2 regions of the Candidatus Sarcina troglodytae genome follow, and region 1 is predicted to be linked to the other one. Evidence: predicted binding sites of a transcription regulator. Region 1 holds the regulator's gene; the other holds the start of a gene.

Region 1 (4,457 bases):
TATAAACTATGATATTCCTTTAAATGAAATAGTTTATGATTTCTTTGATACTTTAAAATCAAAAACTAGAGGATATGCATCTTTAGATTATGAACTTAAAGGATATGAACAATCTAAGCTTGTGAAACTTGATATACTTTTAAATGGAGAAACTGTAGATGCTTTGTCTATGATAGTTCCAGAGTCAAGAGCATATCATAGAGGAAGAGCGATTGCTGAAAAGCTTAAAGAAATAATCCCAAGACATATGTTTGAAGTTCCAATTCAAGCAGCAGTGGGTTCTAAAATAATTGCTAGAGAAACTGTAAAAGCTATGAGAAAAGATGTATTAGCTAAGTGTTACGGTGGAGATATCTCAAGAAAGAAGAAACTTCTTGAAAAACAAAAGGAAGGTAAAAAGAGAATGAGACAGTTAGGTTCTGTCGAGGTTCCACAAGAAGCGTTTATGGCAGTTTTAAAAGTTGATTAGAGTTTATTAATATTATTTAGTAAAGCTATATTTGTTGATTTCAATAAGTATAGCTTTTATTTTAAATTTTTTGGAATTTTAATAGAAAATATGCTTAAATAATATTTTAATAATAAATTATATTTAAAAATTGGAGGTAAATATGAAACATTTAGGGCTTTACGTGCATATACCATTTTGTAAGCAAAAATGTTATTATTGTGATTTTGCATCTTTTGCTGGAAAAGAGAGTATGCAAAATGATTATATAAAAGCATTATGTAAAGAAATTAGAAAAACATTTAAAGAAATAGATGAATATATTATTGATACTATATTTATAGGTGGTGGTACACCTAGTATTTTAAGTGTTGAAAATATGAAAATTTTATTTAATGAAATAGATAAATTAAATAAATCTTTGGATGTAGAATATTCTATGGAGTGTAATCCTGGAAGTTTAAACGAAAAAAAATTAAAAACTATGAAAGAATATGGAGTAAATAGAATAAGTATAGGTCTTCAAACAACTCAAGAAAAACTTTTAAAATCGATAGGAAGAATACATACATTTAATGATTTTAAAAATACTTTTGAATTGGCAAGAAAAGTAGGTTTTAAGAATATAAATGTAGATTTAATATTTGCTCTTCCAAATCAGAGTTTAGATGAATTTAAAGAAACTTTAGAAATTGTATGTAAAATGAAACCAGAGCATATATCAAGTTATAGTTTGATTATAGAAGAAGGAACGGTTTTTTATAGGCTTTATGAAAAAAATAAGTTGGATGTGGTTTCTGAGGATGTAGAAAGTGATATGTATAACGAGGGTAAAAAGATATTAAAGAAATATGGATATGAGCAATATGAAATATCAAATTATAGTTTAAAAGGAAAGAAATGTAAGCATAACTTAAAGTATTGGAATATGGAAGAATGGATAGGTGTTGGAAGTAGTAGCTCATCATATGTAAATAGTAAAAGAATTAAAAATATATCAGATATAAAGACATATGTAGAAAAAATAAATAATGATGACATGTGTTATGAAGAGGTAATAGAAAATAGTGAAAATGATAATATTGAAGAATTTATGTTTATGGGGCTTAGAAAAGTAGAAGGTATAAATGAAATGGAATTTTATAAAAGATTTAATAAAAAATTAGATAATATATACAAAAATGTAATTAAAAAATATGAAAAAGAAGAATTTTTAGTTAGAAATAAGGGAAGATTATATTTAACTGAAAAAGGAATGTTAATATCAAATATTATTATGGCTGATTTCTTGATTTAAAATATAATTAGGCATAGGAAAAAAATAAGTAAAAATTAAATATACATCACTATTTGAAGTTAAATATTAAAATTTAATAAATTTAAGTATTGACAAAAAAATAAAAAAGCGATATATTAAAAAAGTAGTCGTTAGCACTCGATATTAATGAGTGCTAATAAAAGAGGTGAGATAGTGATAGATGAAAGAAAATTAAAAATTTTGCAGGCTATAGTTAATGACTATATAAATACAGGAGAGCCTGTTGGTTCAAGGACTATCGCTAAAAAACATGACCTTGGTATAAGTTCAGCAACTATAAGAAATGAAATGGCTGATTTAGAGGAGATGGGATTTTTAGAACAACCTCATAGCTCATCAGGTAGAATACCGTCAAGTAAGGGCTACAGACTTTATGTGGATAGAATAATGGAATATGAAAAGCTTAGTTTGGATGAAGAGTCTATGATAACAAAAGCTGTCTTAGATGGTGCGCTTTATGAAATTGATAAAATTTTAAAACAGGCGGGTACACTTTTATCTGAATTAACTAATCTTACATGTTTAGTTACACCACCTTCTATGCAAAAGAGTTATATTAAATCAATACAACTTGTACCTATTGAGGGCAATGATATAATATGCGTTCTATTAACTGATAGTGGAGTAATAAAAAATAATGTTATTAAAGTGAATAATATTCCAAGTTTAGAAGTATTAAATTATATAAGTCAAGTCTTAAATAGAAGATTAAAAAATCTTACAATAGAACAAATTAATCTTCAAGTTATAAATGACTTAAGAAATGATTTAGTTGGCTATGAAAATATATTTAATGCTTTGATTCCAACTTTATATGAAAGCTTGAAAGATGATGAATCTTCTAAAGTATTTATGGAGGGTACAACTAATTTATTAGACTATCCAGAATATAGTGATATAGAGAAGGCGAAAAAAATATTGTCGTTGCTCTATGATAAGGACTCTATTGAGAAACTTATAGACAGTGATGAGAATATAACTATAAAAATAGGCGATGAAAACTTTATTCCAGAGGCTAAGGAGTGTTCAGTTATTTCGGCATCTTATTATTTAGATAATAAACCAATTGGCTCTATTGCATTAATAGGACCAAGAAGGATTAATTATTCAAGAGTAATAAGTGTTATGACAGGAGTCATGAAAAAATTAAATGATGCCTTAGAGCAAAGATAATTTTTTTATAAGCAATAAGTTAAGTGAGGTGTATGTTCTAGCAATGGATAATATTAACGATAATCAAGAGGAAATAATTAATGAAAAAGTAGAACTAGATAGTCAAGATTCAGAAACTTTAAATTCTGAACAATCTAATGTAGAAGAAAATATAGAAGAAAACAATGTTTCTAATTTGGATGAATTTAAAAAATTAAAAGAAGAAAATATGACTTTTAAAGATAAAAATAAAAAATTAGAAAATGAATTAGAGGCATTAAAAGATAGATTGCTTAGACTTTCTTCTGAGTATGAAAACTATAGAAGAAGAACTGATAAAGAAAAAGAAGGAATTTATACAAATGCTTGCGAAGATATCTTAAAGAGGATACTTCCAGTTTTAGATAATTTAGAAAGAGCTGCTGTGGTTGAGGGAGATTTAGATGATATTAAAAAAGGTATAGATATGACTATCAGACAGTTTATAGATGCCTTAGAAAAACTTGATGTTGTAGAAATTGATGCAACTGGAGAGTTTGACCCAAATGTTCACCAAGCAGTAATGCATAATGAAGATGAGGCATTTGGTGCAAATCAAGTAGCTGAAGTATTTCAAAAAGGGTATAAAAGAGGCGATAAAGTCATAAGACATACTATGGTAAGAGTAGTTAATTAATAATTTAAATTTTGGAGGAATATATTATGAGTAAAATAATAGGAATTGACTTAGGAACAACAAATTCATGTGTATCTGTTATGGAAGGTGGAGAAGCTGTAGTTATAACTAACTCAGAAGGTGCAAGAACTACTCCATCAGTAGTATCTTTCCAAGCTAATGGTGAAAGATTAGTAGGTCAAGTTGCTAAAAGACAGGCAATAACAAACCCAGATAAGACTATAATTTCAATAAAAAGAGAAATGGGAACAGACCATAAAGTTACAATAGAAGGAAAAGATTATACACCACAAGAAATATCAGCAATGATACTTCAAAAATTAAAAGCGGATGCTGAAGCTTATTTAGGTGAATCAGTATCTCAAGCTGTTATAACAGTTCCAGCTTATTTTAATGATGCTGAAAGACAAGCAACTAAAGATGCTGGTAAAATAGCAGGATTAGAAGTTTTAAGAATAATAAATGAGCCAACAGCAGCAGCTTTAGCTTATGGTATAGATAAAATGGAAGATGCTCACAAGGTATTAGTATATGATTTAGGTGGTGGTACATTCGATGTATCTATCTTAGATTTAGGAGATGGAGTATTTGAAGTTGTATCAACAAATGGTGATGCTAGACTTGGTGGAGATGACTTTGACCAAAGAATAATTGATTATATAGCACAAGATTTTAAAGGACAATATGGCGTTGATTTAAAACAAGATAAAATGGCTCTTCAAAGATTAAAAGAAGCAGCTGAAAAGGCTAAAATTGAATTATCATCATCAACTCAAACAATAATAAATTTACCATTTATAACAGCTGATGCTACAGGTCCAAAACACATTGACATGACTTTAACTAGAGCTAAATTCAATGAA
Region 2 (4,457 bases), 850 kb from region 1:
CTTTTGCCATAAAGATTATGATAGATGTGGGACATTCCTGTAATTCCTTCGTGAGAATAAGCCATTACAACTTCGGGTGCTTGAAATTCTTCTCCACTTTCTAAAAGCCATTTAAAATCAAAAGGATTAATACCTATTTGAACTCTTGAATTTTCATACATATCAACTTCGATATTAGCCAAGAAGTTTCCACTATAAACAAGGCTAAAACCAAAAATATCTCCAGTATGTTCATTAGTGTCTGGTCTTGCTAATGCTATAAAAGGATTTTGAGCGTGACTACTAGCACCACGTCTACTTTCAATACTTTGACTGCCTCGTCTTAAAGGTGTGCGTACAAAATCTCTTTCTCTTGCCCAAGCTCCTGATAGTTGAATGAAATCAAATTTAGCATCTTTAAAATCAAAATTTGTACTTAAAATTCTTTCAATATTAACAGGTTCTTTGCTTAAATTTTTAACTTTAACGCTTCTTGTTATTGCATTAAATTCTTCAAAAACACTATAAGATAGAATAACTTCCACATTTTTTAAAGAATCGATAAGTGTTATTTCAAGGGTTTCAGCTTCTGTATCATTTTCAATATACGTGGCAGGTAGGTTATCAAGCTTGTTTTTTCCTTTATATATATTATGGCATTTGTATCTTAGGTCAGTTGCGCTTGTACCATCTTTGAATTGAAATTCAATAGCTGGCGATCTAAGATCAGTTGCACCAAAGCTTGGATATTCTAAGCTTGTAGATTCTATCATAAATCCATTGATATTGTCTGTATTAGTTAAAAAACTTCCAAAATCTCTAGTTCTAAAAACGTATTCAACATTATCAGAATTTAGTTTTTTACCCCAATAAAGGCTAATTAAATGATTAGTATCTAAAATTTTTATGATATAACTTGTTTTGTTTGATGATATATGAAACATTTTTTTATTTTGATTAAAACTTATTCCCATAGTGATGTCTCCTTAAAAATAATTTTTTGTATTTGTTTACACAAACCCGTAATTTAATATTAGATTATATATTTGATAAATTTGTTTTTATAGTATTAATTATACATATATACTAGGTAGATTTAAATATACATATGTTAGATGTTATATGTAAAAATGTTATATATAGGTTTTAGAATATAGAGTATTGGGAATAGTAATTAAGTTTTACAAATAATATTTTAATATTTAAATCCAATTAGGTAAAAATTACATTAAATATTAATTTATACTAGAATTGAAATGTAAATTGATATAAAATAATATAACATATAGTGTATTGCATGGAGGAATTTATTATGGCACCTGTTAAATATTCTGAAGATAATTATTTTAAGTATTTAGAATATAAAAATGAAGAACAATCAGATTTGTTTTTATGTCAATGTGGCATTGAGGAATGTTTACCAGAGCATAGTTTTGGACCTGCAGTTAGAAATCATTATTTAATACATTTTATATTAAAGGGAAAAGGATGTTATATAGTAGAAAATAAAAAATATAATTTGACACAAAACCAAGGGTTTTTAATATGCCCAGATACATTAACATATTATGAAGCAGATAAAACTAATCCTTGGACGTATATATGGATTGGTTTTAATGGGCTTAAGGCTAAAAGTTATTTAGAAAATGCAGATTTAAATAGAGAAAATTTGATATTTAATTATGTAAAAAAACCTAATGCTTTAAAATTATATATTGATGAAATATTAAAATTAAAAAATATAAATTTTGAAGATGAACTTAAAAGAGAGGGATTATTGTATTTATTTTTGGCTGAATTGGTTGGAAATACAGAGTATCAAAAAGAGAAAGTGGAAAAGCAAACTGATATTTATATAAAAAAAGCCATAGAATATATAGAGCATAATTATATAGAGGACATTAAAATTACCGATATAGCTAATTTTATTGGAGTAAATAGAAGTTATCTTTTTACTGTTTTTAAGAAAAGTTTAAATATATCGCCTCAGGAATTTTTATTAAACTATAGAATGGAAAAGGCATATGTTTTACTTAATAATGATAAATTATCTATAAGTGATATAGCGAGATCAGTAGGATATAGGGATCCATTAAATTTTTCTAAAATGTTTAAAAAAATAAATGGTGTAAGTCCTAAAGCATACAGAGAAAAAATAAATATGGAATTATAGGCATTTTATAAAGCTAGGTAATAAATTCTAGTATTGACATAAATAATGAAATGTGTTATATAAAAATTATGATTAGCACTCGAATTGATTAAGTGCTAATAAATAAAACATATGTAATATGTTATAAAGGAGAGATTATTTTGGAAAAGAAACAGTTTAAATCAGAATCTAAAAGAATGTTAGACCTTATGATTCATTCTATCTATACAAATAGAGATATATTTTTAAGAGAGCTTATTTCAAACTCGAGTGATGCTATAGATAAGATTTATTATAAAGCATTAACTGATAAATCAATAAGTTTTAATAAAGATAACTACTTTATAAACATACACATAGATAAAGAAAATAGAATTTTAAAAATAGAAGACACAGGTATTGGAATGACTGAAGATGACCTTGAGAATAATTTAGGGGTTATTGCTCAAAGTGGTTCATTAAAATTTAAAAAGGAAAATGAATTAGATGATGAGCATGGAATAATTGGGCAATTTGGTGTCGGTTTTTATTCAGCATTTTTAGTCGCTGATAAGGTTACTGTTATAAGTAGGGCATTAAATAGTGGTGAAGCTTATAAATGGGAATCAGAAGGTGCTGATGGATACACTATTGAAAAAACTAATAAGGAAACAGTTGGAACTGAAATAATACTAAAAGTAAAAGAAAATAATGATGATGAGAATTTTGATAAATATTTAGATGAATATAATATACAATCTCTTATTAAAAAGTATTCAGATTTTATAAGATATCCAATTAAAATGGAATTAACTAAGAGCAAGCCTAAAGAAGGTAGTGAAAATGAATATGAAGAATATAAGGAAATAGAAACTATAAATAGTATGGTTCCTCTATGGAAGAAAAATAAAACTCAACTTAAGGATGAGGATTATAATAATTTCTATTTAGAAAAACATTACGGTTTCGACACACCACTTAGTCATCTTCATATAAGTGTTGATGGGGCAGTAAGTTATAATTCAATTTTATTTATTCCAGAGAGAGCACCGTATGATTTTTATTCTAAAGAATATGAAAAAGGTTTAGAGTTGTATTCAAATGGTGTTTTAATAATGAACAGATGTGCAGACCTTCTTCCAGACTATTTTGGATTTGTAAAAGGGGTTGTGGATTCAGAGGATTTATCTCTTAATATATCAAGAGAGATTCTTCAACATGATAGACAATTAAGACTTATTGCTAAAAATATTAAAACTAAGATAAAAAATGAATTAAAAAGTATGTTAAAGAATAATAGAGAAAAATATGAAAAATTCTATAATTCTTTTGGAAGACAATTAAAATATGGCGTATATAGTGAATTTGGAGCTAATAGAGATGTTTTAGAAGATTTATTAATGTTCTATTCTTCAAAAGAAAAGAAACTAGTAACTTTAGATGAATATTTAGAAAGAATGCAAGAAAATCAAAAATATATCTATTATGCAGTTGGAAGTTCGATAGATAGAATAGAAAAACTTCCTCAAACAGAGCTTTTATTAGATAAAGGATATGAAATTTTATATTTTAAAGAAGATGTTGATGAATTTGCTATAAAAATGTTGAACTCTTATAAAGAGAAAGAGTTTAAGTCAGTGTCTAGTGGAGATTTAGGAATTGAACCTGAGGATAAAAAAGAATTATCAGAAGAGGAAACTAAAGAAACAGGAAATATTTTAGATGCTATGAGAGAAACTTTATCAAATAGAGTTAAAGCAGTTAAAGCATCAAAGATATTAAAAAATCATCCAGTTTGCTTATCAGCAGAGGGAGAAGTAACAATTGAGATGGAAAAGATTTTGAGTGCTATGCCTAATAATGAAGGTGTGAAGGCTGAAAAAGTCTTGGAAATTAACACAAATCATGATGTGTTTAAGGCATTAAAGAATGCTTATGAAAATGATAAAGAAAAGTTTAATTTATATACAAATCTTTTATATAATGAGGCACTTCTTATAGAAGGATTAGCAATAGAAGATCCAGTTGAATTTACAAATAATATTAGTAAGCTTATGAAATAATTTTAATAAAAAACCTCTTCATAAATGTTTATTTTATGAGGAGGTTTTTAGTTATTTTATCATAGGAGGAATATGTTTTTAATAAAGATTAATATAATATTAGAGAAATACAATTTATAATTCTAAAAATTTAGATTGGGTTTTAATTTAAGTTATTATAAAAAATACCTAGTAAAATGGTTTTAATTTTATAAATTATTTCTATATTTTTTTATATATTGTACTAATGTTTTTATATTATTAAATTAAATAAATGATATAAAAATTTATTTAATTAATTTTAG

What was found. The regulator HrcA, encoded in region 1, represses chaperone genes, less so after heat shock. The targets are predictions, from matches to a motif close to TGTTAGCACTCNNNNNNNNNGAGTGCTAACA.
Region 2: a site for HrcA is predicted at 2,223-2,253, ahead of htpG (molecular chaperone HtpG). Genes of this name have one in related genera too.

Annotation. Positions count from the first base shown of each region.
Region 1 is NZ_CP051754.1:1,810,179-1,814,635, reverse strand. Features, by position in the region: gene lepA (translation elongation factor 4) at 1-469, shown strand, start outside; gene hemW (radical SAM family heme chaperone HemW) at 612-1,745, shown strand; gene hrcA (heat-inducible transcriptional repressor HrcA) at 1,917-2,939, shown strand; gene grpE (nucleotide exchange factor GrpE) at 2,983-3,594, shown strand; gene dnaK (molecular chaperone DnaK) at 3,621-4,457, shown strand, end outside.
Region 2 is NZ_CP051754.1:221,986-226,442, forward strand. Features, by position in the region: gene HH195_RS01020 (alpha-galactosidase) at 1-953, opposite strand, end outside; gene HH195_RS01025 (AraC family transcriptional regulator) at 1,292-2,152, shown strand; gene htpG (molecular chaperone HtpG) at 2,293-4,173, shown strand.